One region of the Paenibacillus sp. JJ1683 genome, then DNA from elsewhere that is predicted to be linked to it. Evidence: predicted binding sites of a transcription regulator. Region 1 holds the regulator's gene; the other holds the start of a gene.
The links. The regulator LexA, encoded in region 1, represses DNA repair genes until DNA is damaged. The targets are predictions, from matches to a motif close to CGAACATATGTTCG.
Positions count from the first base shown of each region.

Region 2: a site for LexA is predicted at 7,836-7,849, ahead of addB (helicase-exonuclease AddAB subunit AddB). Genes of this name have one in related genera too.

Region 1 is NZ_CM129820.1:3,162,497-3,178,061, forward strand. Features, by position in the region: gene ACUC6J_RS13415 (cyclic-phosphate processing receiver domain-containing protein) at 1-190, opposite strand, end outside; gene ACUC6J_RS13420 (deoxyribonuclease IV) at 266-1,114, opposite strand; gene ACUC6J_RS13425 (Fpg/Nei family DNA glycosylase) at 1,104-1,922, opposite strand; gene ACUC6J_RS13430 (HAD-IIA family hydrolase) at 1,987-2,727, opposite strand; gene rnz (ribonuclease Z) at 3,299-4,231, opposite strand; gene metH (methionine synthase) at 4,311-7,751, opposite strand; gene ACUC6J_RS13445 (1,2-dihydroxy-3-keto-5-methylthiopentene dioxygenase) at 8,033-8,575, shown strand; gene ACUC6J_RS13450 (HAD family hydrolase) at 8,673-9,467, opposite strand; gene ACUC6J_RS13455 (hypothetical protein) at 9,624-10,133, opposite strand; gene ACUC6J_RS13460 (DUF896 domain-containing protein) at 10,251-10,457, opposite strand; gene ACUC6J_RS13465 (LysM peptidoglycan-binding domain-containing protein) at 10,559-10,933, opposite strand; gene lexA (transcriptional repressor LexA) at 11,123-11,749, shown strand; gene ACUC6J_RS13475 (hypothetical protein) at 12,169-12,333, shown strand; gene ACUC6J_RS13480 (hypothetical protein) at 12,375-12,515, shown strand; gene ACUC6J_RS13485 (DUF2798 domain-containing protein) at 12,702-13,202, opposite strand; gene ACUC6J_RS13490 (hypothetical protein) at 13,658-14,140, opposite strand; gene ACUC6J_RS13495 (MarR family winged helix-turn-helix transcriptional regulator) at 14,302-14,775, opposite strand; gene ACUC6J_RS13500 (SDR family NAD(P)-dependent oxidoreductase) at 14,930-15,565, shown strand, end outside.
Region 2 is NZ_CM129820.1:3,834,902-3,850,466, reverse strand. Features, by position in the region: gene ACUC6J_RS16435 (hypothetical protein) at 1-76, shown strand, start outside; gene ACUC6J_RS16430 (YfhD family protein) at 101-286, shown strand; gene prmA (50S ribosomal protein L11 methyltransferase) at 518-1,483, shown strand; gene ACUC6J_RS16420 (site-2 protease family protein) at 1,486-2,178, shown strand; gene ACUC6J_RS16415 (16S rRNA (uracil(1498)-N(3))-methyltransferase) at 2,338-3,102, shown strand; gene mtaB (tRNA (N(6)-L-threonylcarbamoyladenosine(37)-C(2))-methylthiotransferase MtaB) at 3,104-4,447, shown strand; gene ACUC6J_RS16405 (NUDIX hydrolase) at 4,551-4,985, shown strand; gene ACUC6J_RS16400 (Na/Pi cotransporter family protein) at 4,975-5,997, opposite strand; gene ACUC6J_RS16395 (class I SAM-dependent rRNA methyltransferase) at 6,295-7,674, shown strand; gene addB (helicase-exonuclease AddAB subunit AddB) at 7,916-11,482, shown strand; gene addA (helicase-exonuclease AddAB subunit AddA) at 11,479-15,498, shown strand; gene ACUC6J_RS16380 (exonuclease SbcCD subunit D) at 15,527-15,565, shown strand, end outside.

The sequences.
Region 1 (15,565 bases):
GCGGATATAACTGTTTACTTGCAATAGCAGCAGCTACATCCTTTCCCGTCGGTTGACCCGGGCCCAAATCATAATCTAACGATAGTATCGAAATTGGGTATTCATGAAGCAGAAGCAGACACTCATCCGCGTCCCTTGCCAGCTTAAAACCTGGAGGACAAGGTCGATAATCGTCCATAAACAAATACACCAACTTCTCCTCCTTCTTCCCAAAAAAGTAAGCTTACATAAGCCTCTAAGATAACTATTATTTATTTAAAATAATTTACTCCCAGCTTTGAATCATTCGAATGTCCTCCTGATGTGTCCCATCAGGTCCCGCCTCACTCTCCAAAACGACGGGAATACCTCTTACAGCTTCTTGTTCTGTTATCCAGCGCATGCCTTCAATACCAATGTAACCTTGCCCTACGCGCGCATGTCTGTCTTTTTTAGAGCCGTACGGGTGTTTGGAATCATTCAAATGAACTCCGTACAGCGCTGACCAATAACCGAGACGGTCCCCTTTTTCAAACAAAGCCTCGTCCACTCCACCGTTCCACAATCCTGCTGCATACGCATGACAAGTATCCAGGCAAAATCCGATGCTGCCAGGATCTCGACACAATTGGCGAATTTGGACCATTTCCTCGAGCGTGGTTCCCATGGGACCGTGATCCCCAGCTTGATTTTCAATTAATATTTTAGCATTTCCCTGCCAGCCTTCGAGCACATCATTCAGACAATTAATAATATTATGATAGCCCTCCAGCGGGTCAGACGAATGCATATGCCCAAAATGAACAACTATCCCCTTCGATCCACAGGCTTCAGCAATATCCAAATCGTTGCGTAATGAAGCAACCATCAGCTCATAAAGTTCCTGACCGCGTTCGCGACCATGAGCTGGATTAACGGGATAGGGCGAATGAGCAATAGATTGAAGCTGGTGCTCTGAACAGTAATCTTTACAAGCAGCAGCATCTATGGAGTTCCATTCCTTCAGCTTGAGACTACGAGGATTTTTCGGAAAATATTGAAATGAACGTCCTCCCTGCTCTCGTGCACGTATAGCAGCTTTGGAAAAGCCACCCCGCGTACTCACGTGAGAGCCGATAAGCAATTTAGGCATCATGCTGCTGCACCGGGCAATAAAATGCTTTTTTCCCCGCCAGCTCGACTCTTACAATTTTCCCACCGCTTGGAGATTCTTCTCCTTCACGGTCATATACTCGACACTGATGATCAAAGCCACCTGTGAGCGTGTCTCCCTCCATTAGAGGCATTTCCATATAACCGCCCTCCGCAGTAGCTTCACGAAGTACGGATTGAGTAGCATGATATAGCTTTTCCACTTTTTCTGGAGACTGTACAATGTTTTGCACCTTGGAACCCGGTGTAAATCCGGCGATATATGCAATTTCGTCTGAATAGCAATTGCCAATCCCCGAAAAAACCTGCTGGTTTACCAGTGTTGTTTTCAAAATTCCCCGTCGTCCTTTTAGACGTGCTGTAAAATTTTCCAATGTCATACGACGGTCTAACGGATCAGGTCCCAGGTCTGACAAAGCTTCATCTGTTTCTTTAGCCGTCAGCAAGTGCAGATAACCTAAGCGCAGTCCGATAAAATAAAGCTTCGCTCCGCTAAAATCCAATTCGATCTGAACCGTACGGTCTGGACGTTGCTCCTCCGTTCCCAGATACAACAATCCTCCCAACATGAGATGAAGCACAAGCCGTTTACCCGTATTTAAATGAAAAATCAAATGCTTGCCCCGACGCTCTAAATATACAACGGTCGCACCTAGCAATTGCTTCTTAAAGGTTTCCACTTCAGTATTAATGGACTTTTCACGGCTAACCGCCACTCCAGTAATTGGAATGTCCAAAATTTGTTTTGATAATAAGATTCTGTAGTTTTCCATTTCAGGAAGTTCCGGCATATCAACATCTTTCCTTTCGTAGCTCATAGCTTTGAATTCTCATATATTTCTAAGTCATATCCTTTTATGATTTCAGCTCTTTTTGCATCCATTCCTGCAGTTCGTCCAAACTTTCAAACATCAGGTCAGGTTTTACTCCAACGGCACGAATATGTTCATCCATATTAGCGCGAGTCGTCACACCCGTCAGAATCAGAGCTGTTTTACAACCTGCTGCTGCACCTGCCGCAATATCTGTAAGCATATTATCGCCCACAACCAGAGCTTCATCCGCTCTAATGTTCAAGCGATTTAGTGCATAATTCATTAGCATGCTTGAAGGCTTGCCGATGACGACCGGTTTGACCTGTGAAGCAGCTTCAATGGCAGCTCCAATGGTACCTGCACCTGGTGTAAGCCCGTCATGCGAAGGCAATTGTAGATCCGGATTTGTCAAAATAAATGTAGCTCCCTCACGAATCCAACGCATGGCAGCTGCCAGCGTTTCATATGTAAATTGACGATCTATCCCCTGTACCACATAATCAGGATGATTCTGAACAAGCTGCAAGCCAGCCCCTGTGAGTGCCTCGCGTAATCCCGTTTCACCAATACAATATACATGAGCTCCAGGGCTTTGCTGTGCAACATATTGTGCAGCTGCTAACGCTGAAGTATATACTTCATGACTAGCTGCTTCAATTCCCATACCAATCAAATGCTCGGCCACCGATTCGGGTGTGCGTGAAGCATTGTTGGTGACATATGCATAAGGTATATGCTCTGAACGCAATCGCGAAATGAACAGATCCGCACCCTTGATCATCCGATTTCCATGATAAAGTGTTCCATCCAGATCAATTAGTAACGATTTTATCGCAATCCCCTCCCCCGCTTCATTTCATACATCATAACATTGAAAATAATAATTCACCCCATGAATGGTATTCTCCTTTTTATTTAACCACCTGAATGACTTAGGGCATTAAATAATCGGTCATTTCCATTCCTCTCATCTATCTTAAGTCAAAAATGCTTATGAAGTCCATGTATTGCTGGTAAACCATCCAAAATAGCGTCATCCCTCGCTAAAAGCCGTCGCTTCCACATAGCATAAGATCATTTCTTCGTCGAATCTCATCGAAGATGCTACGTCTTCAAAGGAAATTCCCTGTATTTCCTGGGCGTACTCAAGCAACTAAATCCTTTAAATTCGATATATAGAAGCTCCAATATGACATGCCTCCATATGTGGTAGAACAATTTCGTTCATCCCATACTAATGCCCGTCTCACCTCTTGTCGCATCCTGCGCTTTCCCGGAAAATAATTTCTAGGGAAAAAGAAAAGCACCGGAGCAAGCCCCGGCACCTATGCACATATCTTCTCTCCAATCATTTATTGGCCGATATCAGGTACCGGTAACAACACATGCTGCTCCGCAAGCAATGAATTGGGGAATAGGCTTCGCGCTTCCTCCAGCAAAGGCTGAAGCTGCTCTTGATCTTTATACCTAGAACTAAAATGCGTCATAATTAACTGCCCTGCGCCTGCGGCTTTGGCAGCTTCCGCTGCCTGAAGCGCCGTACTATGATGATACTCGTACGCCGTATCCGCCAGATCATGCAGAAATGTGGCTTCATGAACGACGACAGTTGCATCTCGTGCCAGCACTACTGTATTCGGACAAGGTCTCGTGTCACCTAAAATAGTGACGATCCGCCCTTTTTTAGGTGAACCCAATACATCCTGAGGATGCAGAATAACTCCACCCTCTACTTCCACACTTTCTCCACGCTTTAATTTACCGTACACTGGGCCAGGCTTGATCCCGTATCGCTCCAACAGTTCTTGGTTAAGCTTACCGGGCTTATCCATCTCTACAATTCGGTAGCCATAACTGTCGATCCGATGATCCAATAAAGCTGATTCCACCCGAAATTGACCGTCATCGAACAGAACCCCGCCCGTATGCTCCACAATATGTAGTGGGTAATTGATACGAGATTGGCTGATCCCTAAAGATAGCTCAATATATTGCTGAAGACCAGGCGGTCCATATACCGTCAGAGGTGCCGTACCTCCCTGATATGCCCTGCTCGACAAAAGACCCGGCAGACCAAAAAGATGATCCCCATGCAAATGAGTGATAAATATTTTTTCAAGTCTGCTCAGCTTGAGCGGCGAACGCAACACTTCCTGTTGAGTGCCTTCACCGCAGTCAAACAACCACATGCTTCTTCGTTCCTCCAGTAAACGAAGAGCAATGGACGTTACATTTCGCTGAATTGTAGGTACCCCTGCATTTGTACCGAGAAAATATAATTCCATGACATTTACCTTCTTCCTGCTGACCAGCAAAAAACCTCCGAAGCTCGGAGGGTTTTTGCTATCCCATCTGATAAAGGTGTTAAACCTTTTCGACGTTAAAATACTGCGCCTGAGGGTGGCTGAACACCATGGCTGATACTGAAGCCTCCGGTTCCATCATAAACCCTTCCGTTAGCTCAACGCCAATGTCCTCAGGTTTTAACAATTGGAACAACGGTCCCTGATCCTCCAGATCCGGACATGCCGGATAGCCAAAGGATACCCGTATACCTTGATATCTGGCGCCGTGCCGCTGTTTCATCGTCATATCGGCAGGGTCCGGGAAACCCCAGCTATCCCTGATAATATGGTGAAGCCGTTCTGCTAACCCTTCTGCCACTTCGAGCGCTACCGCTTGAAGTGCATGTGAGCGCAGATAATCTCCGTTGTCTTTCCATTGGGTAGATAGCTTCTGAATGCCATGACCAGCGGTAACAACCATAAAACCTACATAGTCCATAACCCCTGATTCCACTGATTTCAAAAAATCAGCCAGACATAGATAAGGCTCTACCTGCTGACGTGGAAACGTAAATGTGTGCAGTACCTTGCTTACATCCGATGGATCATAGATTAGAATTTGGTTTCCTTGGGACTGAGCTGGGAAGAACCGATACATAGCACTCGCCTGAATAATTCCGTCTGTAACAGCTTCAAACATGATGCTGTCTACGGTTTCCTTCAACTGAATCGCTTTCGGATCCCCCGAAGCTAGCAGTTGCTCAACATTGCCTTTTAAGCCAAGATGATGCCCCATTAGCATCTGCATATTCACATAAGGCAGAATATAATTCAGTGGGTAGTTACGCAGTACATGGCGATCCGTATCCGGCGGGATATAGACGGGCAAATCCTGAGCAATGTTAGAACGTACAGCCCGAGTTAGCTTAGGGAGCGGCTTGACCTCCACGACCGTTGCCGCTTCCGCCTCCTGCTCAGCCTTCATGTCCTCGGCCATTTTTTTACGGGACTCAGGGTCCATAAGCTTATTGGCAATATCCAGTCCATCCATAGCATCTTTCGCATAGGCTACCAGCCCATCATACTCAGGACGAATACGATTTTTAGTAAACTTACGCGTTAAGGCAGCTCCACCAACCATTATTGGAATATCAATGTTCGCATTTTTCAAATCCTGCGCGGTTAGCACCATTTGTTGTGCCGATTTAACAAGCAAACCGGACAGGCCGATCATGTCAGCCTTTTCTTCACGATAAGCCTCAATGATGCGTTCTGGTGGTACTTTTATACCCAGATTTACAATATGGTAACCATTGTTGGATAGAATAATCTCCACCAAATTCTTACCTATATCATGCACATCACCTTTAACCGTAGCCAACAAAATTTTACCTTTTACTGAGGACTCATTCTTCTCCATGAACGGCTCTAAATAAGCCACGGATGCTTTCATTACTTCAGCGCTTTGTAGAACCTCCGCAACAATCAGTTCGTTGTTGTTAAACAAACGTCCTACTTCTTCCATCCCTTTCATTAGCGGTCCGTTAATAATCTCCAGAGAAGAATATTTAGCGAGCGCTTGCTCCAGATCCGGGATCAGTCCCTCCTTACTTCCCTCCACTACATAGGAAGCCAGCCGTTCTTCGAGCGAAAGGTTTGATATCTTCTCTTTTTTCTCCACTTTCTTGTTACGGAAAGCTGCTACAAATGCAGATAACGTATCGTCATTTGTTTTATAGATCAGGTCTTCCGCCAATTTCCGTTCATGCTCGGGGATCGATGCATAGCGTTCAAGCTTCTCCGTATTTACAATTGCATAATCCAGTCCCGCTTTGGTGCATTCGTACAAATAGACAGAATTGAGCACTTCACGACCCGCTTCCGGTAAGCCAAAGGATACGTTACTAATGCCCAATATAGTATGAACCCCAGGAAGCGCTTCTTTAATGATACGTATGCCCTCAATCGTTTCCTTAGCCGAACCGATATATTGCTCATCCCCTGTTCCTACTGGGAATACGAGCGTATCAAAAATGATATCCTCCGCTGCCAGACCGTAACGGTTCACCAACAGATCATAAGAACGCTTAGCTACCTCGAGCTTATCCTCACGCGCAATTGCCTGTCCACGTTCATCAATCGTTCCGACAACAACAGCAGCGCCGTATTTATGAATAATAGGAGCCATTTTCTCAAATTTCTCTTCACCATCCTCCAAATTAATGGAGTTAATAATTGCCTTACCTTGCGAATATTGAAGTGCTTTATCAATAACTTTAATATCCGTGGTATCAATCACCAATGGTACTTTCACCTTGTTTACAACCAGTTTCAAGAACGCTTCCATATCTATCATTTCATCACGGTCCGGATCTTGCACACAAATATCAATGACATGTGCTCCGCTTTTTACCTGAGCGCGCGCAATTTCAGACGCCTCTTCATATTTGCCTTCCACGATCAAACGCTTGAATTTCCGGGAACCCAGAACGTTTGTTCGCTCACCAACCATATACGGACGATTATCCTGTTCAATATACACAGGCTCAATGCCTGATACGGCAGGAGGATGATGACCTACGAGCTGACGTGGCTCAAACTGCGCCATACTTTCACTCATTACTCTTATATGCTCTGGAGTAGTACCGCAACAGCCTCCCGCAATATTCAACCAGCCTTTTTCAGCGAAAGCAGCCATTTTACGAGCTAATGAATCCGGCGATTCATGGTATTGACCATTTTCATCGGGCAAGCCCGCATTTGGATAACAGCTAATAGCTGCAGAGGACATTTCAGACAAAGAACGAATATGATCACGCATAAACTCTGGACCTGTAGCACAATTCAGTCCAATCGAGATTGGATGTAAATGTTCGAGTGATATGCAGAAGGATTCGATGTTTTGTCCGGCCAACGTTGTTCCCATCGGCTCAATCGTGCCAGAAATCATTAATGGAAGCTCAATCCCTGTCTGCTCAAAAGCCTGACGAATTCCAATGCTACCTGCCTTAACGTTAAGCGTATCCTGTGAGGTCTCCAACAGAAGAACATCTACCCCACCTTCAATAAGCGCCAAAGCCTGCTCCTGATAGCTTTCAATCAGCTCTACAAATGTAACACCGCCTGTGACAGACAAGGTTTTTGTAGTTGGACCCATAGCTCCTACAACAAAACGAGGCTTGTCCGCAGTGCTGTACTTATTCACCGCGTTACGCGCCAGTTTGGCCGCCACCAGATTAATTTCACGGGCACGTTCTGGTATATCGTAATCCGCCAAAACGACGGATGTCGCTCCAAATGTATTCGTTTCAATCAGGTCTGCTCCGGCCTCCAAGTATGCTTCATGAATCCCTTGAATGACATCCGGTCTTGTTAAGACCAACATCTCGTTGCAGCCTTCTAACTCTTCCCCACCAAAATCAGCGGCAGAAAGGTCTTCCTGCTGAATCATAGTGCCCATAGCCCCATCAAGAAGGAGTATTCTTCGTTGTAACGCATCCTGCAAGCTAACTTTATCCAAAATTTCTTCACCCCCGCAAAACGTTAAATCCTAGTTTAGCAGAAACCGTATCATTTAGATAGATTGAAGTAAAAACATACGTTTTATGCAGGCTATTCTTCTTTACAAACGACTTAGCTGATCTATTTTTGTAGTATGCATCGTTATAGACGAACGTCTTTAAACTGTATCGTATTACTATAGTCGTTCCCACATAAATGCTTCAGCCTGTATTGTACAACTGGTTAAGACATGGTATTCTTTATACAACATTAATCCAAGTGGAAAAGAGGGATTTGTGCATGGCAGAAATTTTTATACGCAATACGAATGAGCGAATTAGCGGTGAAGAGCGAGTACGTGAATTTTTGGAGAGCTACCAGGTATTGTATGAACACTGGGATGCTTCCAAGCTGCCAGGGGAGCTGCAAGAAAACTTTACTTTGACAGATGATCAAAAAGCCGCTGTTCTTAAAACATTTGAACCTGAAATCAAAGATTTAGCCGCACGTCGCGGATATAAAATCTGGGACGTCATCACTTTATCTGAAGCAACGCCGAATTTGGAGGAGCTGCTGGCCAAATTCGAGCAAATTCACACCCATACCGAGGATGAAATCCGCGCCATTGTTGCTGGTAAAGGGATTTTTATCATTAAAGGCTCTGAAGAGATCGGCTATTTTAATGTAGAGCTTTCACCAGGCGACGTTATTTCTGTTCCTGAAAATACACCGCACTTCTTCACTTTAATGGAAAATCAAAAGATCGTCGCAGTCCGCTTGTTCATCGAAGAAAATGGATGGATTGCTGAACCGTTTGAAGATCCAACATTCACTACAGCATAATTACGATGTATTGTGTCAATAAGAAAACTCCCTCTGCTCTGTAGCATATCGAGCGAAGGGAGTTTTCTTTATACTTGTTTAGAAGACTGTAGATTATTTACTTTAAAGATTGAATAATTCCATGCAACTCAGACAAATGCTTGATTTGGAACTTCGGCTTGATCTCTGTAGTATTGGTTTTATCGTTCCGATTCAACCACACCGAATGTACACCAGCTGACAAAGCCCCTTGAATATCAGTCGTCAGCTTATCTCCTACCATTAAAGCTTGTCCAGGTTCAATTCCTAGAAGTCCCAAAGCATGCTGGAATATAGAAGGATCAGGCTTGCCCCGACCAAAAGAACCTGAAATGACAACATGATCAAAAAAAGGAGCCAATTGAGGAACTCCATCCAGCTTCTCCTGTTGTAGATCAGGGGAACCATTTGTCAGCAATAGTAGCTTGTATTGTCCCTTCAATTGATCCAGAATTTCAAAAGTTTCTTCATATACATGTGGACGTGCACGTCTTTCCGAAGCAAATTGGGCAGCCAACTTTTCCGCCAACTCCTCATTATCTATCCCCAGTTGCTGAAGCCCTCTGCGCCATGATTCCTTACGATAAACAGGAGCCAACTGTTCCAATTGGCGGAATTCAGGTTGCTCACCTGCTGTAAAATTCGCCCACAGTCCTTCAAACGGATTAATGCCAATCATTTGAGTAAAACTAAAGGTTTCATAGGATTCATACAAAGCGCGCGCTTCCTTGCGTACGGCTTCTTCCAGCGTTTTCGGATCAGCGCCTGTTTCTCGGGAGCCTGTTTGACATGCTGCATCAAATGCCTCTTCTACACTACGTTCATCCCACAGAAGGGTATCATCAAGATCAAACATTATCGCCTGAATCGTCATACGAATTATCCACTCTCTTTCCACTGTATATGTAAGCTTGTCTGTTTGGTCACGAATCAGATCATTATGTGTGCCCATATTAAGCAAGTGGCCGCACCATGTTATATGAAAAATAACATCATACGGCCTTACTTACAGAGCTACAGGCTAAATCGGTTATTTCTTATCTACCTGTATCTGATTGGATAGTGCAAATTTTTCAAGGCGCTCTGCGATGGCATCTGTATCATAGCGTCCCAGTGATTTTGTGAAAATAAAATTACCGCCCTTCCCTTTTCTTTCAACGGTAACGTAACCCTTTTCAATTTTGATGGCTTTCATGTCCCCTGCCGTCATCGGCCGTTCTCTGCCACCTTTTAACATATAAAGGGTATCTTTTCCCACTTTTAAATAAGGACGGCGAATGAAGAAGATAACAGCCAGCATCAAGTACAAGCCAAATACCAGCCAATCCATTCCCCGCATGCCGGTCTTAGTCAAAAAGTAACTCATAAGCATGTACAATACAGCAAGACCAGCCAGCATGATTGGCACAGTAATATTACGGCCACGGAAAATGTCCATTGCTGAACCTGCGCCGTTAATGGTTTGAATGCCTTGTTTCTTGCGCGTTTTATTTAAATGCGCTGTGTTTTTACGTACTTTTCTTTCAAATGATCGGGCCATCTCTCAATTCCCTTCCCAATAAATATTACATTAAAACAATTGCCTTAAAGCTGATCTATATAGATACCAAGAAAGATACCTAATAACAAAAGGCAAATGATGCAGGCTTTAGCAACATTAATGCTTCAGCCCGCCATTTCCCTTCGACGTATCATCGTCCACAAATTCAATGGTTTCAAGTTGCTGCCGAAAATTACGGCGAATGTTGCCTAAATAAATTTCCCGAAGGTTGGCGCGCTCCGTGGTTTCCTCTTCCGTCAATCCTTCGGCTTTTGCTTTGCGCGCTAATTCATTAATGCGCTGTACCAAACTGTCTATATCCAAATTGTGTCCCCTCCATAAAAGCAAAGATATAATACACTTTGACATGTAGAAAAGAGCTTGTCAAGGCTCCCTCATTGCGCTCCTTGACAAGCTCTATAGTCTTATAGATCAGAAGGTGGGAGCTTAAGTACCTGACCTGCCTGCACCCCCCGATCCTCCAAATCGTTAATACGTACAATTCCTTCAATATATACCCGTGTATCCATTCGTTCCGGTTTATGATTCACGGCAATCTTCCATAACGTATCTCCAGGTTGTACAGTCAGCTTAATCACTTCTTCATTGGAAACTGGAGGTGCTGCAAAAACCGTAAGTACACCTGCCCCTGCAACCCAAACGATAATTACTAGAATAAGAAGCTTGAGTAAAAGAGTATTGGTAAGAGCCTGTAACAAACGTACCTTACCCTCTTTTCGGGTCTCCTGTAAATTCTCTAAATTCATCGGAAAAATACTTTGATAAGTGCTATATTTCATAATTGGCCGCGTCCTCCAAACGTTTGTTCTTATGTTTTTCACAATATAACACGAACGTTTGTTTTGTTCAATAGAAAAGAGAACAAAAGTTCGTGAATATTTTTAGGGATTATTTAGAACTTATGTTTGTACGAACGGAGGTTCTATGCTATAATTTTCCCAAACGTTACTAAATGGGGTTGATACGGTATGTCTAAGATTTCGAGCCGCCAGCAGGCCATTCTTGAATTTATCCGCAATGAAGTGCGTCTAAAGGGATACCCCCCTTCTGTGCGCGAAATAGGCGAGGCAGTCGGATTGGCCTCCAGTTCTACGGTTCATGGTCATTTGGATCGTTTGGAGAAAAAAGGACTCATTCGCCGCGATCCTACGAAACCACGGGCTATTGAATTACTCGGTCAAGACGAATCGGATAACAGCAACTTGATTAATTACTCCATTAGTCGTGTTCCCGTCGTCGGCAAAGTAACCGCTGGTCTTCCTATTACGGCGACAGAAAATATTGAAGATTACTTTCCTCTTCCCCAACACTTTGTTGGTGAGGATAAAATATTCATGTTATCTGTTGTAGGCGAAAGCATGATTGAAGCTGGTATTGCTAACGGAGACTATGTAATCGTGCGTCAGCAGCAGACCGCTGATAACGGAGACATTGTAGTAGCTATGACAGATGAAGACGAGGCTACAGTTAAAACCTTTTACAAAGAAAAAGATCATATCCGGCTTCAACCTGAAAATCCAGCCTTTGAGCCACTTCGACTGACACACGTCAGCATATTGGGCAAGGTTGTTGGACTCTTCCGGGACTTCCACTGATTTATCGTGCTTTCTTCCCCGTTATACTACCACGAATATAAAACCGGCCGCCTAGGCGAGCCGGTTTTATATTTTTGTTATATTTACTATGTATGTGTCTCCAACTATTCTTTCCTTTTCAGCAACCTATATTGTCTCTACTATTATATCCGCCCATATCCGAGATAGTTCCACTCTGATCTTAAACTGTTTACTTTTATTAGCTAAACAAATGGAAATTTGACACATATGAACCTACGGTGGCCTTCCTCTATAACGTAAAGTTGGGAAGGCGAACGCAGGCTAGCATGAGCTTTTTTTGTTAAACATTTAGGAACATAGGTACTAGCTTCTTTTTGTCTTTAGTAGATTTATGCTGATACATTACTAGCACAATTGACATATGTATATAGCAGACCTAAAGCAAAGGAGTTATGCAGATGATCAGAAATAGAGTTAAAACGTATAAGCATCGCATCGGGAAAAACAGATATCTGGTCGTTAAAGTCTTTCAAGCCGCAGCTGCTAAAACAGGAAGCGGAAATGCACTCGCAACTAACGCATTAAATATCAAAATTTCAAAGCGTAAGCATAAACATCATTAAGATTTAACCGTACCTTCATTTCTTTGAAGGGAGGTGATATTATGAGCAGAAGACACAGCAACCGTGAATTGAGAAGAAGAAGATTAAACATCCGTTCCAACCAAAGAGCCAATGCGCGTGCAAGAGGTAACGCACTGGCTGTTAATCTGTTTAGCGTGAATGATGGACAACGCAGACGTTAATAATTATTTTCAAGCAAAAAGCAGGAAGAATTCTTCCTGCTTTTTTTGTGTTAAATAATACACCAAACTACCAATCCCGCCAGTTATAGCTTCCTCAAACTTGTATCCGATTTTCATAACTTAAGCATTTCTAGCTGTAAAACCATTCATTAGCTTAACATTGCTGCAATGGATTTGCTCTATTATTTAATTTAATACTTTTTTATAAGGTCCCACTTGCTCGCTTTTCTTTATAAATTTTATAAACAAGGCTCGAACAACAGGACCCATAACCAATAATTGTAATGGATAGGCCACAACAAAGTTCTTTATAAAAATTTCTAAATAGGCTTCAAATAATGAATGATCGCCATTACCCTGACTTAGAATTGAAGTTAATAAACCGTAGAAAGACATAGAACAGGCCATTCCGAACACCATACATGTTGAAATCGTGATAATTAAAAATATTTTTTTGGATTTATCAAAAGGTAGACTTAAAGCAACTTTTTTTGCTACAGGACCCACGATATATAAATCTAATATGAGCGCTATAATAAATCCAATTAGAAATTCAACAGCAATGGTAATCAAGCTAATTTTTCCAATCAATCCGTTAATCAAAAGATTATAGAAGGTCATAATAACGACCATTCCAAAACACATAATAACCCCAAAGTAAAAGCTTTCCTTTTTAGTTGTTGGCATTTAATTCAACCTTTCATTTTTGGATGTGATTATTTTAGCTGCAACCAAATTTTCATGTAAGTGAACTTTTTATGAACATATCGTAACAAACAAAGACAAGTAAGGAATATTCTTCACAACTAATGAACTATGTACAAAATCATTACACATTTATAACATTAAATACAAATAACAAAAAATATCTCTATTACTTTGTATGGCTCCAATGGAGATTATGCTACCGCTACACTCGATGGAAGTTTTGAAGACCCTACCAGTTGGCTTAGTGATGGCGTTTTTCCAGATTTCGAAACACTTTTCCCTTCTTAAGAACACTACTTTCAACAATTTTCTAAAAGACTCTGTCAATAGTTGATGAAGTCTTATTTTATATTGAAAAATCCCCACTACCTTAGCTGGTCGGCGGGGATTTCGCTTATTTATAGTATTTACTTATACTACACATTAGGAATTTTCTAATATTTGATTATAGCTGATCCTGCTTTAACCCACTCTTTGGATTCTAGTTGAATCCATCCATATACAGGTGAGTCAGAGTTGATTTTTTGTTTTATCAGTGAAAGGTTTTCATAGTTGCTGGAACTGTAAAGCGACCCTGTCTTTGGCGCAACTTTTACTGTCAGAATATTTTTTATATTTGGTTCTTCATCAGTACTAGTCCAGACTAATCGATTGTAATAATTAGTGTTAAACGGGTTTTCTAAACCACTAATCGAAAATTTCACTCTTTTCCCGACAATAGATACATCTGTATATGCTGTGTCATCTTTAAAAATTACTAATTGAGATGAAACTAATTCCTGATTTAAAGAGTTTGTATAGGTGTCATGGGTGACGCTTGCTACATCTGCCGAGGCTGATAGCGGGGACAAAACTGAAAATAAGAGAGCAATTGTGGAGAAACATAAAGTAGTTTTCCTTCCTAATTTCATACTCATTATTTTCATCCTTTCCTTCCTATTTATCTTCATCCATAAACATACGGCTTATTGATTGTCAAAGTAAGGGGAGCTTTGTCTGACATAAAAAATACACATTCGGGTAGATTTCATTATCCACTTCTACTCTATATCCAAACTCCTTACATGCGGGTCACTTCTTAAGGTTGTGTTCCGTGGCGATGGAGTCCATTAAATTGCCTAAGCATTTGGTTAAAATTATGAAGCTCAGCATCTTCCCAGTCCGAAATTCGTTCATAGAAAACGGACTCTTTCTCCTTAAGCGCATCAATTAATTTTTGCTGTCCATGCTCAGTAAGAGATAATACAATTCCTCGTCCATCACTTCGGGAGGCCTCTCTGTTCAAATACCCCAAAGACTCAAGCTGTTTGACAAGACGACTCACTGAACTTCGATCCATCGCAGTTGATTCCGCTAAAGTGGCGGCATTTGTTGGGCCATAAGAATACAGCCAACGAACAATATGGAAGGCGGCAGGTTGTAAGGAGGAGTCAAATTTCGCAGCAGCTCTGACATTCAGGGCGTGTGAAGCGCTGATAAGTGCGTTAAGCTGCTCGCCCAACTCAATCTCCAATTTCTCCCTTGGTTCATTTTTAACTTCATTATATTTCATCTTCAATCACCTTTCTCTCGTTCAAAAAACCACAAGTCAAATTTGATTGACATATATCAACCAAATTATTATAGTGGACATATGTCAATCAAATATGCTAACTCACCGAATTGGCTACTCCAATAAAATTGTAACACATGAAGGAGAAATGACGATGTCTAAAAATACTACTGTTGTCATAACAGGTGCCACCAGTGGTCTTGGACAACTAGTCGCAGTTGAATTGGGAAAACGCGGCTGCTTTGACCTTGTTTTGACTGCCAGGAGTAGGGAACGTGCTGAAGCTACAAGAAAACAGATTGAGCTGGTTAGCCCATCAGCGAAGGTTGACTTTTTTTATGGAGATTTATCGGTACTGAAGGATGTTAAACGAATCGGGGATGAGATAGCCGCCGCATACTCTAATATTGATGTGCTGTTAAACAATGCGGGTATCCATGCTTTTGAGCAACGCGTCACTCCCGAGGGGTTTCCTGAAATGGTTGCCATAAATTATTTATCGCCGTGGCTGTTAACATATACACTAAAACCGTGCCTGCAGAACGTAGGCAAGGCCAGAGTTGTCAATGTTGCCTCCGAAGCTTCACGCCGTCATGGAGTTTTGAAGCTCCCCGAGGATTTAACGGATACAACTGCCTTTACCGCTCGTGGCTCATCGCCCATCTATGGAAAGACCAAATTATTGAATATTATGTTCACTGCTGAACTGGCAAGACGATGGTCGGATACGGGAATCAGCGTAAATGCACTAAATCCAGGATTCAATGTTACCGGATTGGGACGAGAACTT
Region 2 (15,565 bases), 670 kb from region 1:
GTTGACTGCGGTGGTGGACGAATCCATTCATCATCAGGCGATGTCGATTGTGGAACAAGCGGGTGGAATGCTGTGACAAGTTTGGAAGGAGCAGTGGCCGATGTCTAAAAACAAACGGTTCGATAAAGTGCTGACCAAAACCGAGAAAATCAAACGCATGCAATCTGCCAAAAACGAAGATGTTGAGTTCTCCGCAGAGCAGGCAGATGCTGAGGATCTGGAAGCGATCCGACGTAGTGAAGTAGCTGACCGCCGTCAGCAACGGATCATAAACGACAACGAGTAGAATACAATAAGGCGGGTATCCCACCTATTAAAGGTGATTTGTGGGATAGCCCGTCTTATTTATGTTTCTCCTTTGTTCTATTCATTAGTGGACTTATACCAGATGATAGGTGTAACAATAACTAGCATTATAATCTAATATTGTCTTTGTCATACTGGCTTTTTTGAACTCCTATGCGAGTATATAGTACAATGTAATGTATGCATGTGAAATGAGGAGGAAATGTAAACCATGTTGTGGAATGAAATTACAATACATACAAGTGAAGAAGCCGTCGAAATGATTTCGAATTTTCTGCACGAAGCAGGTGCGGGAGGGGTTTCCATTGAAGAATCCGGTTCGCTTAATAAGCCCCGGGACACGTCTTATGGACAATGGTACGATCGTCCTTTGAACGACATTCCTGAAGGACAAGCGATCATCAAGGGCTATTTTGCCGAAAAAGTAGACATGGACAGCGTGCGTGCACAAATTGAGCCGCGGGTTGAACAATTGAGAACTTTTGATATTGACCCTGGCGAGGTTCAGTATGAGCTGAAAACGGTCAACGAGGATGATTGGGCTAATGCCTGGAAGCAATATTTTAAGCCTTTACGTGTATCGGATCGTTTGACCATCAAACCGACTTGGGAAGAGTATGAGCCTGCGAGTGAAGATGAAAAAATTATTGAGCTTGATCCGGGTATGGCCTTCGGCACTGGAACACATCCGACGACGTCCCTTTGTCTGAGAACGCTGGAATCCGTGATTCAGGGTGGAGAAGAAGTGATTGATGTTGGTACGGGCTCCGGTATCTTAGCGATTGGAGCAGTCAAGCTGGGAGCAAAGCATGTACTTGCCTTGGATCTCGACCCGGTGGCGGTATCGAGTGCGCGTGAAAATACGCGTTTGAACGGACTGGAGGAACGCATCACCATTAAAGAAAGCGATTTGCTCTCCGTGCTTAATGCAAGCGATCCAACGCTGGGTATTCAACTGCCAGTCAAGCTGGTGGTAGCTAATATTTTAGCCGAGATCATTTTGTTGTTCATTGATGATGTATATAATGCCCTACAGCCAGGCGGTATTTATATTGCATCAGGAATTTGGAAGAACAAAGAAGAGGCTGTCGAAACCGCATTGAAAGCTGCTGGCTTTGAGATTACCGAAATCAACCGGGATGAAGATTGGCTGGCGTTTGTGGCGAGAAAGAGGTAAGCATGGATTTTTTACAAAGTATTTTTCGTGTAAATTTAAATGTCCTTCCATTTTACTTGTTGGCTGTGATCATATCGTTTACGGTGCATGAATTTGCGCATGCGTATTATGCCAATAAATTTGGCGACCCTACGGCCAAGCTACTGGGGCGCGTGACTTTAAATCCGGCAGTGCATATTGATCTGCTGGGTACGCTGTTACTGTTGATCGGAGGCTTTGGTTGGGCCAAGCCAGTCCCGGTCAATCGTGACAATTTTAGCCGCCCACGCCTTATGGGCATTATTGTATCGGCTGCTGGTCCGCTGAGCAATCTGCTGCTTGCATTTGTGACTACACTGATCTATGCTGTGCTTCTTCATTTTCAGGTATTGCCGGGAATGGAGAACCAGCGGGTGGCTCAGGCAATCTATTTGTTTATCAATGCGCTAATCAATTTAAATTTGTTTTTGTTTATCTTTAATCTGATCCCACTGCCTCCACTCGATGGCTACCGGATTGTGGAGGACGTGGCTCCGACTCCTGTGCGCCGCAAGCTTCAGCACTTTGAGCAATGGTCGATCTTTATTTTTCTGCTTATACTGGTAATTCCGCAAGTACGAGCTGTAACGATTGAACCTCTTTACACGCTGTCTCAGATGATTTATATACAGTTTTTACAGTTCTCTTTTTACATTACCGGATTGTTTGGAGCCTAAGGGCTCCTTTTTTTTACGAGAATTGGTATAACATAAACGGAAAAGGGAACAGACTGGTCATACAGGCGCAAAAGATGATATGATGGTGCTTGGTGATTTCATCGGATTTTGTACGGAACGTTAGTGGATAATAGTTATTTTTAGAATAGGTGTGAGAGAATGCAGCGTTATTTTATTCCGGCAGAGCAATTTCTAGAAGATCACGTAATTGTTACGGGTGAGGACGCGCGACATATCGCCAAAGTCATGCGAGGCCGTAGTGGTGACAAAATTATAGTCAGTGACGGGGTATCCAGGGAAGCGCTAGCTGCATTGGATACGATTGAGCAGGACCATGTGAAGGCGACGATTATCGAACCGCTGGAGATGACCTCTGAACCGCATGTTCAGATCACCATCGCGCAGAGTCTTCCTAAAGGGGACAAGATGGAGACGGTGATGCAAAAATGTACGGAAATCGGAGCCACCGGGTTCGTACCGTTTTTATCCGAGCGTACGGTCGTACAGTATGATGCCAAAAAGGAAGGCAAGCGACTGGAGCGTTGGCGCAAGATTGTGAAGGAAGCGGCTGAGCAAAGCCATCGCAATCGGATTCCGGAAATTAGCGCACCCCTGACGTGGAAAGAACTTCTGGCTTCTTTTGCTGGGTATGATTTGATATGTTATTGTTATGAAAAAGAGCAGGGGCGGCAGCTACGGGATGTAATCCAGCCTTTCGCAGGACAATGGGTGTCCACAGACAAGCCGCGTGTGCTGGTGGTGGTGGGCCCGGAAGGCGGCTTTACTGAAGTGGAAAGCCTAGAGGCTGAGCAGGCTGGGGCACAGTCTACAGGACTGGGAAGACGTATTTTACGTGCGGAAACCGCAGGTATGGTTGCATTGGCATGCATTTTATATGAGACAGGAGAAATGGGAGGGGTTTAATATGCCATCAGTGGCATTTTACACATTAGGTTGTAAAGTAAACTTTTATGATACAGAAGCGATCTGGCAGCTGTTCAAAAAAGAAGGTTATGAGCAGGTGGATTTTGACGAGCAGACTGCTGATGTCTATTTAATTAATACATGTACGGTTACGAATACCGGTGATAAGAAGAGCCGTCAGATCATTCGTCGTGCGATTCGCCGAAATCCAGATGCCATTGTGGCAGTGACGGGCTGTTACGCTCAAACTTCTCCGGCCGAAATTATGGATATTCCAGGTGTTGATCTTGTTATTGGTACGCAGGATCGAGATAAGATTATTCCGTTTGTGAAGGAGATCCAAGAGTCGCGTCAACCTGTAAACGCTGTGCGTAATATAATGAAGACGCGTGTGTTTGAGGAAATGGATGTGCCTGATTTTGCTCATCATACCCGTGCGTTTCTAAAAATTCAGGATGGCTGCAATAACTTCTGTACCTTCTGCATTATCCCGTGGTCGCGGGGCTTATCCCGCAGCCGTGATGCCGCGAGCATTATTACACAGGCGCGTCAACTGGTGCACGCAGGCTACAAGGAAATCGTACTCACGGGTATCCATACTGGTGGTTATGGCGACGATATGGATAATTATGACCTGTCCGATCTGCTGTGGGATCTGGAGAAAGTGGAAGGGCTGGAACGTATCCGTATCAGCTCGATTGAAGCCAGTCAGATTGATGAAAAAATGCTGGATGTACTGAAACGCTCCAATAAGCTGGTTCGCCATTTCCACATACCGCTTCAAGCAGGGGACGATACCGTGCTGAAACGGATGCGCCGCAAGTACACGACAGAAGAGTTTTATAACAAAATGCTCATGATTCGTAAAGCGATGCCAGATGTAGCAATTACAACAGACGTAATTGTCGGCTTCCCTGGAGAAACGGACGAAATGTTCCGTAATGGCTATGAGCTGATGAAAAAAATCGGCTTCTCGGAAATGCACGTGTTTCCGTATTCCAAGCGTACTGGCACGCCTGCGGCACGTATGGAGGATCAGGTGGACGAGGACGTGAAAAATGCGCGTGTGCGTGACCTGATTGCATTGTCAGAGCAAATGCAGCTGGCATATGCTGAAAAGTTTGTTGGTCAGGTGCTGGAGGTTATTCCTGAAGTAGCCCCTAAAGGGACGGAAGATAGCGGTATACTTTATGGTTATAGTGACAATTACATTCAACTGGTGTTTGAAGGTAATAAGGATCTAGTTGGCAAGGTGTGCCGCGTGAAGCTGACGAAGGCGGGCGTTAATGAAAGTGAAGGCCAATTGGTCCGCGTATTGGAGAACGGGCTGCAAACAGCTTTGTAAAATAAAAAGAGCCTGAACAGGCAATAGCGATGGTCAACAAGGATTTCGCCTTTCCCTACAGAGAGGACGGAATCCTTGTTGCGCAAGGAAAGGAGATTACAGGATGGCAGCAAAAAAGGAAATTTCCGCAGGTGGCGTAGTGTTTCGCAAACAGGGGGAGCAGCTTGAAATTCAGCTGATTACCGACCGATATGGCAAGACATCTCTGGCTAAAGGCAAAATGGAGCCAGGTGAAACAATCGAACAAACCGCTCTACGTGAAATTCGTGAGGAAACAGGGCTGAACGGGCGGATTATTCAGCATGTGGATATGATTGCTTATACGTACCAGCACCCTGAATATGGGGAAGTGGACAAGGAAGTTCATTATTATCTCGTAGAGGCACTGGATGGGAATTTGCAGGCACAGATAGAAGAAATCAAAGGCGTCGCGTGGCATACGCCCGAAGAAGCATGGCGTCTCCAGCGTCAGGGTGGATATGACAACAATGATGTCATTCTGAGCAAGGCGCTGTCTATGCTAGGAGTTAACGTTTAATCCTATGGGAAGACACTTGCTCCTCTATACGAGTCCATACAGGTAAATAGCAGAGGGGCAAGGCAAGCAGAGAACTGATGACGTTAAACAGGGTTTGGGCATGCGCTACCTTGGCTCCGGGCTCAGTAGATATCCAAGAAGCGGCCATATCCAGCCCGGGGATTAACGGCATAAAGAGCAATGCCCCGCCTACGTTCAGCAGCACGTGGGACCAGGCCACAAATTTGCCGGACACGCTGCCGCCAACAGCGGCAATCAGGGCAGTCACGCAGGTGCCCACATTGGAGCCGATGACGATGGCGATCCCTACATCAGCTGGCAGGGCACCCGCAGCAGCCAGGCTAATCGCCATACCAATGACAGCTGCGCTGCTGTGAACCAGTGCGGTTAGGCAGGCTCCAGCAGCGAAGGCCCACCACATGTTGGCTGCAGCATGATCAAGAAACCAGCGGAATAGTCCGGCTTGCTCAATCCAGGGGCCAACGGCTTGCATCACGCGGATACCTGCGAGAATCAGCGAAAATCCGGCAAAGACGAGGCTGATAAATTGTACAGCCTGTGGGCGGCTAAGCCCATTGGAGGTGGCTGAAGCTCCGGCAGCTGCATACTGACGGCCAGCGACCGTTTCCCCCCACAGAACAGCAGTGCCCCAGCATAGCAGTGATCCACATAGCAGTGGAGCAGCCAGCTTGCCGAGCTGGAGGCCCATCAGCTCGGTCGTCAGGCAGGTACCAATATTGGTACCAAGAATGATGCCGAGCGTGCGGCCGTAGGTCAACAGCCCGGCATTGACCAGTCCGATCGTCAGCACCGTTACGGCGGTGCTGCTTTGCAGTAGGGCGGTAATGCCTGAGCTAAACAACATACCCCGCCAAGGGGAAACCGTAGCCCGGTTTAGCCAGCGAGTAAGGAAGGGGCCTGCCAAATGCCGGAGGGCAGCTTCCATCAGCTTCATTCCACCTAAAAAAATAAGCAGCCCACCGCACAGCGGCAATATAACATGTATAAACACGGCTTTAGCCCCCCCTTTTCTAGGTGAAAATGAGAATACTTATGTAACAGCCTATGATCTACCTAGGACAGCCATGACAAGCATGGCCGAGCAGTTTTTTATGGAACGAACATTTTGTAGTATCTTCACAAGCTTTTAAAGCGTGACGTCGACATACAGGCGGGCAGTAGCGAAGCGGTTCATTTGAAGCTGGAGAAGCGCCAGCGATCGTAAGACCAAATGAATCGGCGGAGCCGCGCCCCTATCGAACAAAATGTTTTAACACTTTGAGTAATCCAAGAATAGGAGTGAAGGATTTTGCCTTCAGTAATATTAGAGCGTAGCCGTAAAAAAAGGCTGGAGCAAGCACACCCTTGGGTGTTTAAAAATGAAATAGCCAAGATTGAGGGTGATCCAGAAGCCGGTGATTTGGTCAGCATCCTGAACCATCAGGGGCGTTATTTGGCGACAGGTTACTATAATCCTGCTTCACAAATTACAGTGCGTGTGATGTCCTATGAGCCGCTAGAAGTGATGGACCAAAGCTTCTTTGCCCAACGTTTCCGCAATTGCTTGGAGCACCGCGAACGCTTTGTGACCGGAGGAAACGCTTATCGTTTGGTGTACGGCGAGGCTGATTTTTTGCCTGGGCTGATTGTAGACCGTTTTGGTGATGTATTGGTCGTTCAGCTGTTAACGCTTGGCATGGATCGGCGCAGGGAAGAAATCAGAGATGCACTTGTTGAAGTAATGGGGCCAGTTGGTATATATGAGCGTAGTGATGTATCCATCCGTGAGCTGGAAGGGTTGGAACAGACGAAGGGTCCTTTGTACGGCGATTGCCCGCGCCATGTGGTGGTGACGGAAAATGGCTTACAAATCAAGGTCGATATCGAAGAGGGACAAAAGACGGGGTATTTCTTTGACCAGCGTGAAAATCGTGCAGCCATCGCGCCGTTGATGACAGGTTGGGGAGCGCGTAGCGGAATTACGTTGCAAGAAGTAGCTGCAAACCCAGGGGATGACGGCACAACGGTCATAAAGCCTGTGAATAAAAGTGGTAAGGTTGTTGAATTCCCATTCTGGGACGGTGCAACTGTATTGGAATGTTTTTCACATACAGGTAGCTTTACGCTCAATGCGTGTAAACATGGTGCGAAAAAAGTAACTTGTCTGGATATTTCTGAACATGCGATTGAAAGTGCTCGGGATAATGTGAAGCTGAACGGTTTTGAGGATCGCGTCGAGTTTGTCGTCGACGATGCTTTTCAATATTTACGTAATCAGGTTAAAGGTGTAGAGGAACGCACCGCGCGAGCGGGCGGCAAAGGAGATACATCTAAGCCGCTGACTGCGGGTGGCGGACGTACCTTTGACGTCGTTATTCTGGATCCGCCGGCTTTTGCCAAAACGAAGAGTGCTGTCAAAGGAGCTACACGTGGATATAAAGATATCAACCTTCACGGAATGAAGCTCGTCAATGAGGGCGGTTATTTGGTAACAGCGAGTTGTTCGTTCCATATGCGGCCGGAGCTGTTTTTGGACACGATTAAGGAAGCGGCTGCAGATGCTGGCAAAATCCTCCGACTGGTAGATTGGAGAGCGGCAGGGAAGGACCATCCCCAAATTTTAGGTGTGGAGGAAGGTCATTATTTGAAATTTGCCATCTTTGAGGTGCGCAGCCGGACACAGCTGTAGATTTCATACCCTTGTCAAAGTTAAACTACTATTAGGCGATAAAGATAAATAGGTGAAAACAAACTCATTTTTAGTATACATCAGTCCTGTAGAGAAGGCTTGCACCAAGCCATCCTGCGGGACTGTTTGTTTTTGAGAAGAGCCCAATTGCTACAACATGGCAAACGTACGTTCTTTTCTCCTTTGCCTGATATGCTATACTGTTTAATAGAATGTTGTTGGTTAGAAAGGAGGCGGCATCATGTCGGTCCGCTTATTGATTGGCCGCTCTGGTAGTGGTAAAAGCACGTTAATCCGTAATGAAATGACCTCTATGTTACGCGAGGAGCCGCTAGGTAAGCCTATGCTGTTACTTGTGCCTGAGCAATCGTCATTTGCTTCAGAGCATGCGTTGCTCACCGAAGTCGGAAACGGTATTCAGGGGTCGGTGCGCGCCCAAGTGATGGGATTCCATCGTCTTGCCTATTTAGTCATGCAGGAAACAGGGGGTTCAGCACTGGTGCCTGTAACAGAAGAAGGCAAGAAGATGCTTTTATATAAAATTATTCGTCGTCGCAAGGATGAACTGAGTTTATTTAAAGATTCGGGAGACCAACTCGGTTTTGTGGATCGGTTGAATACGTTGTTCACAGAGCTAAAGCAGTACGGAAATGATGCTCGGTCTGTACCGGAGCAACTGGATAGAATGCATGCTGCGGGGGAGTCCACTCCGATATTAAGAGGCAAGCTCAAGGATATCAGTCTAATCTATGAGGATTTTGAACGGGAGCTGACGCTTAAATATATCGATGGTGAAGATACGCTTCGCATGCTGACAGAACAGATTGCACAGTCTTCCCTCGTGCGCGGAGCAGACATTTGGATGGATGGCTACCGGAGGTTTACACCACATGAATACAAGGTGGTGGAGCAGCTTATGCTGCACGCCTCTTCGCTGACAGTGGCGCTGACCTGTAACCGAAGCTACGAAAGTGGACAGCTTCCGCATGAGCTGGATTTGTTTCATCCTTCAGCGGCTACCTACGTCAAGCTTAAAGGAATGGCAGAGGAGCTGATGATTGAAACGCAGACACAGTTATTACGCCCCGATCCAATGCCTAGGTTTAAGGAACGTCCAGCGTTGGCGTATTTGGAGGCTAATTTCGAACATCGCACAGGGCTGCGGAATCAGGAACAACGGCTGCGGCTACAGCAACTGCGAGAACAACGGACAGATACACAACCGGAGGGCATAAAACTGTATGCTGCGGCAAATCGCCGCGCCGAGCTGGAAGGAGCCGTACGCGAAATGCGCCGCCTGGCCCGCGAAGAGGGCGCGCGTTATCGGGAGATGGCTCTGTTTGTGCGTCATATTGAAGATTACGAGCCATGGGTGGAACCGATATTCAAGCAATATGAAGTTCCAGTATTTTTGGATCAGCGGAGAAGTATACTTCATCATCCCTTGGTGGAATTGGTTCGGGCTTCACTGGATATCGTGCAGCGACGCTGGCGATACGAGGATGTATTTCGTGCGGTCAAAACAGACCTTCTATTGCCGCTGGACGGTCGAGTGAGCCGCGAGCAGATGGACCGTCTGGAAAACTATGTGCTGGCCTGCGGAATACAAGGTAGCCGTTGGACAGATGGCCGGGCATGGCAGGCTGTGCCCAGTTTGTCGCTCGAGCTGGAGGAACAGGAACGGAACCGTCAACGGGATGAAACGCTGGATTTGATGGAGCTGTGCCGAGATGTGATTGTGACACCTATACATGCGTTTGAGAAGCGTATAGGGAAGGCACGAACGGCGCTTGAGAAGAGCGAAGCCGTATATCTGTTGCTGGAGGATGCAGAAATCGGTCACAAGCTGGACGCCTTCATTCATCAGGCAGAAGAAGCTGGAAATCCCGAGCAGGCGAAGGAGCACCGTCAGGTATGGGAGGCGGTGCTTGAACTGCTGGATCAAATCGTCGAAATGATGGGTGATGAGCGACTGGATACTGCTTTGTTTGCGGGAGTGCTGGAAACGGGATTAGCTGAGTTCCGTATGGGACTTGTTCCGCCGGCTCTGGATCAGGTACTGGTCGGAAACACGGACCGTACGCGTGTATCCGGTATTCAACATGCCTTTGTGCTAGGTATGAACGAAGGTGTAATGCCGGCTGTGTTCCATGAGGATGGGGTGCTGAACGAGCAGGAACGTACGGCATTAAACGAACAAGGCGTAGACCTGGCGCCAGATATGACAAGACGTCTGTTGGACGAACGGTTTCTCGCTTATACAGCCCTGACCTCTGCTGGTAAAAGCCTGTGGATGAGCTATGCAGTGACTGATGAAGAAGGCAAGCCATTGCTGCCGTCAGAGCTAGTGCGACATGTGCGGCAACTGTTTCCTGGCCTGAACGAACGTCCACTGGCTGGATACCCTCTGCCTGAAGACGCTTGGACGACGCAATGGGAGTATGCTTCCCATCCGTCAGAGGCATTGCCGCAGCTCATTGCGCAATTACGGCATTGGCGGCGTGGCGGTGATATTTTATCTCCCTGGTGGGAGGTATATAACTGGTATGCCAGCCAGCAGGGACGTGAGAAGGACAAGTTGCGTCAGCTGTTGACCTCACTTTTTTACGAGAATCATGCCGAAATGCAGAAGGAAACGAGCCGCCGTCTGTATGGCAACAAGCTGCGTACCAGTGTATCTCGGATGGAACGTTTTGTCGCATGTCCATTTTCTCACTTTGCCTCTCATGGTCTTCGTTTGAAGGAACGTCAGATGTATCGTCTGAAGGCTCCGGATATCGGACAATTGTTCCACGCAGCGCTTGGTGAGATGGCGATCAATCTGCGTGAACGCAATGTCAGCTGGGGAAGCCTCACTACCGAGGAATGCCGCCAAGAGGCGGAAAGTACGGTGGAGCGTCTTGCTCCTCGACTGCAAGGCGAGATTTTAATGAGCTCCAAGCGGTATGGCTATATTTTGCGCAAGTTAAAAGACATTGTGAGCCGTGCTTCATTAATTTTGGGTGAACATGCACGGAGAGGTAGCTTTGAGCCGATTGGGCTGGAGTTGGACTTCGGACCGGGTCAGCCGCTTCCTCCCTTAAGCTTCCGGTTAGATAACGGCGTGGTGATGGAAATTGTCGGACGGATTGACCGTGTGGATGTGGCAGAAGGAGAAAAAGGATTGCTTTTGCGTGTCATTGATTACAAGTCTAGCCAAAAGGATCTTAAGCTGCATGAGGTGTATTATGGCTTATCCCTGCAAATGCTCACATACCTGGACGTGCTGCTGAATGCGGCGGAGGAATGGTTGGGCGAGACTGCTTATCCGGCGGGTACACTGTATTTTCACGTCCACAATCCGATGCTGCAATCGCCTAACGGTCTTAGCGCAGAACAGGCGCGTCAGGAGCTCTTGAAACGTTTTAAGATGAAGGGATTATTGCTCGCGGATCGGGATGTAGTTGGGCAAATGGATACAGCATTGGACAAAGGATATTCCTCTATTTTACCTGTTGCAGTGAAAGCAGACGGCAGTTTTTATAGCAGTGCTTCCGTTGCTTCGCCTGAACAGTGGGATAGCCTGTTAGCGTCGGTGCGCAACAATATTCGGACGATTGGCACACGGATGACGGAAGGCGATGTTGCCATTGAACCTTATCGCATCCAGCAAGAAACGGCATGTACCTTCTGTTCTTTTAAGCCTGTTTGTCAATTTGACGACAGTCTGGAAGGCAGTGGTTACAACCAATGGGGGAAACCGGGTAAGGATCAGGTCTGGGATCTGCTGGGTCATACACAGGAAGGGAAAGGAGGAATGAAGCAATGATAAGCACGTCAAATGCTAAAGGCTTGCCGAAGCCGGAAGGAAGCATGTGGAGCGATGATCAGTGGCGTGCCATTTCGCAATCCGGTAACAACATGCTGGTTGCGGCAGCGGCGGGGTCTGGTAAAACAGCGGTGCTCGTAGAGCGTATTATTCGCAAAATTGTTGATCCTCAGCTCGGCTTCAGTGTAGATCGGTTACTGGTGGCGACCTTTACGAAGGCTGCAGCCGCAGAAATGCGTCAACGGATACGCGAAGCGCTGGAACGTGTGCTGGAACAGGAACCGGAAAGTGAACATGTACGTCGCCAGCTATCGTTGTTGAATCGAGCCTCGATTACGACGCTTCACTCTTTTTGTATGGAGGTCATCCGCAGGCATTATCAGGCCATTCCTCTTGATCCCGGCTTTCGGATTATGAATGAGCATGAAACAGAATTGCTGCGCCAAGAGCTTTTAGAAGAACTGTTTGAGGAGAAATATGAGCTTCATGATGAAGGCAGCACATTCCGCAGACTGGTCGACTGGTTTAGTGGAGAACGCACCGATGATGCCATGTATGTGCTTGTTCAGCGTTTGTATGATTTTTCTCAAAGTCATCCTTGGCCGGAGCATTGGCTGCGCGAGACGGCAGCAGCATTTCGTGTACAGGATGTAGCAGCTTTGGGGGAGACTCCCTGGGTTCGTAGTATTTTGACGGATGCTGCCCTTTCGTTGCGCGGAGCAGCGAGTTTGCTGGAACAGGCGCATGAAACAGCTATGCAGCCTGGCGGTCCTGCACCCTATGCCATGACATTGCAAGAGGATACGGCGATGGTGAAGGAATTACTGCAAGAGCTCGAGACACAGCCGTGGGCATCCTTGTATGATCAATTTCAGGCAGCATCCTTTGGCAAGCTCAAGCCAGTCAAAAAAGATCAAACCGAGCCTGCATTGCAGGAACGGGTTAAGACGCTGCGCGAGGCTGCCAAAAAAATGATTACGGATATGAAGGCTTCCCTGTTCGGTCGGAGAGCAGAAGCTTATTTGGAGGAACTGCATGCGACCGCTCCTCTGATGGACGAACTGGTGGAGACTGTGATTGCTTTCGGGGAACGATTTCAACAGCACAAGCAGTCAAAAGGACTGGTGGATTTCGGGGATTTGGAGCATTATTGTTTGAAAATATTAAGACACCCCGACTCTACTCCGTACAAGCTGTTACCTTCCGATGCTGCACTTGAATACAAGGCGCAGTTCGACGAGGTACTGCTGGATGAGTATCAAGATACGAATACCGTACAGGAAGATATCGTTAGACTGGTATCGCGCGAGGAACCGGGTAACCGTTTTATGGTGGGAGACGTGAAACAGAGTATTTATCGGTTTCGGCTGGCAGAGCCAGGGCTGTTTTTGAATAAGTATCAACGATACGGCATGCAGGAACAGGAAGATGGCTTTTTGATTGATCTGGCGCGTAATTTCCGCAGTCGGGAGGAAGTTGTTGATGCGGTGAATTTGGTGTTCCGCCAGATTATGAGTGTGGATGTGGCGGAAATTGAGTATGATGAACGAGCCTGGCTCGTACACGGCGCGTCCTATCCCGAGAAGACAGAGGAGGACGCTGCTTCTGCATACGCGCCTGAACTGCTGTTAGTTGATAAAGGCGGGCGTGGTCTTTCTGAGGTTTCGGAGTTGTCTGAAACGGGGAACGAATCGGCTTTACAGGAAAGTGAGCTGGCCGAGCTTGCGGAGCTTGAAACGGCTCAGTTGGAGGCTCGTGCAATCGCTCAACGGATTAAGGAGCTGACTGGAGATACTGGACAGCCACTGTTGATTTATGACAGGGGATTAAAAGCGATGCGTCCAGCAGTCTACGGTGATATTGTCATATTGCTTCGTTCAGCAAGCGTATGGGCTCCCTTAATTGTGGAAGAATTGCGGCTTGAGGGCATCCCAGCCTCTGGAGAGCAGACGACAGGCTTTTTTAAAGCAACGGAAGTTGAGGTAATGTTGTCCCTGCTGCACATTATTGATAATCCGCAGCAGGACATCCCGCTTGCATCCGTGCTTCGTTCGCCAATTGTCGGCTTGACCGAAGATGAACTGGCACAAATTCGTCTAGAGAAGCCGGATGGAATGTTTTATGATGCATTGCTGGCGGCGGCACAGACTGAACAAGTTGAGGAGAGTTTAAAAGAGACCTCTGCTGATGTTATGGAGATGGATCTTTTCAGTGAGGACCCGCTATCTTCACCTGACCCAGTCCATAGGAATGACGGGAATACGTTGTCTACCCGACTACGTTCATTTTTGCGTAATTTGGACGCATGGCGGCAGGAAGCCAGACAAGGCAGCTTAAGTGTATTGATTTGGAATGTGCTGGAGGAAACAGGATATCTGGATTGGGTGGGTGGACTCCCTGGCGGCTCACAGCGTCAAAGCAACCTACGGGCTTTATATGACCGAGCGAGACAGTATGAGACTTCTACGTCCAACCGAGGCTTGTTTCGATTCCTGACCTTTATTTCCCGTCTGCGGGAGCGAGGCGGTGATTTAGGATCCATCAGCGGGGGGACTGAACCCGATCAAGCTGTCCGCATTATGACTATTCATAAAAGTAAAGGACTTGAATTTCCTGTCGTGTTTATTGCCGGGACGGCAAAAATGTTCAATCAGCAGGATCTGAATGCGCCGTTTCTTATGCACAAGGAGTTGGGATTTGGTCCTAAATATGTGGAGGAACAAAACCGCGTTAGCTACCCTACGCTGCCTAATTTAGCGATCCGTCGACGCTCACAGCTGGAGCTTTTGGCTGAAGAAATGCGTGTGCTATACGTAGCGCTTACGCGTCCGCGTGAAAAGCTGATTATGACCGGAACCGTGAAGGATCTCGCTTCCCGCGCAGCAGGTTGGGCACGTGCCAAGGAACATGCGGAAACAGTACTACCAGACTATATGCTGGCGGCAGGTCGCAGCTATCTGGACTGGGTAGGTCCTGCATTGATTCGTCATCCTTCTGCAACTTCGCTGAGGGAAGCGGCAGGGGATCAGGAGGGGTACTATCACAGACTGGAACACATGCCGGGGGCAGACTGGTTATTTAAAATTGTAGCCTCAGAAACACTTTCTGGCTCTCGTGTGAACCCGGATCGTGGAGAAGAGGTATCGGCCGAAGAACGCCAAAAAAAAACAGAAGCACTGAGAAATGTTGAGCTAATCGAATTAGACGAAGAAAGTGAAACGGATATTGCTGCGGCTCTTTCCTGGACCTACCCGTATGAACGGGCGGGCAAGACAGCAGCCAATACATCGGTCACAGAGATGAAAAGATGGCTGGAGATGCAGGAGATAGGATCTGACGATTGGCTGAATCTATCTTCTATCTCCCAACAAGCAGACTTACCGGAGGATCGCGAAGATTCTGACACTAGGGGCAGTCAATTACACTTGCGCAGACCTAAGTTTATGGGGAATCAGCGACTGACTCCTACAGAACGAGGGACGGTCTATCATACGTTGATGCTGCATGTGCCCCTAGATGGAGTCTTGAGCGCTGAGGTTATTGAGGAAACCAAAGCTCGTTTGCTGAATCAACGTATCTTACTGGATGTTCATGCAAAGGCGCTGGATACGAATAAAATATTACGGTTTTTCTCTAGTGAGCTAGGGGAGAGAATGCTGGGTTCATCCCGTATTCAGCGTGAGCTTCCGTTTACTTATACCATGCGGGCAACCGATTACTGGAACCACAGTTTGCCTGCGGTGTTGCCAGAACAGAAGACAGTTACGGAAAGCGGGCGGGACGATAAAGTGCTGATGAACGGGATCATTGACTGTTTGTTTGAAACTCCCGAAGGGCTTGTGCTGCTGGATTATAAAACAGACCGGATAACCGAATATCGTACGCTGTCACATTTAACAGACCAATATCGTTTTCAATTGGAGCTGTATGCCCGTGTGATTGAAGAGATTACAGGCAAAAAGGTTGCTGAGAAATGGTTGTATTTTATAGAAGCTGGAGAGAGTGTGCAGCTGTAGTGATATAGATAGGGAGAGGGGGAATAGCATGCGGATTTTACATACAGGGGATTGGCATTTGGGTCGC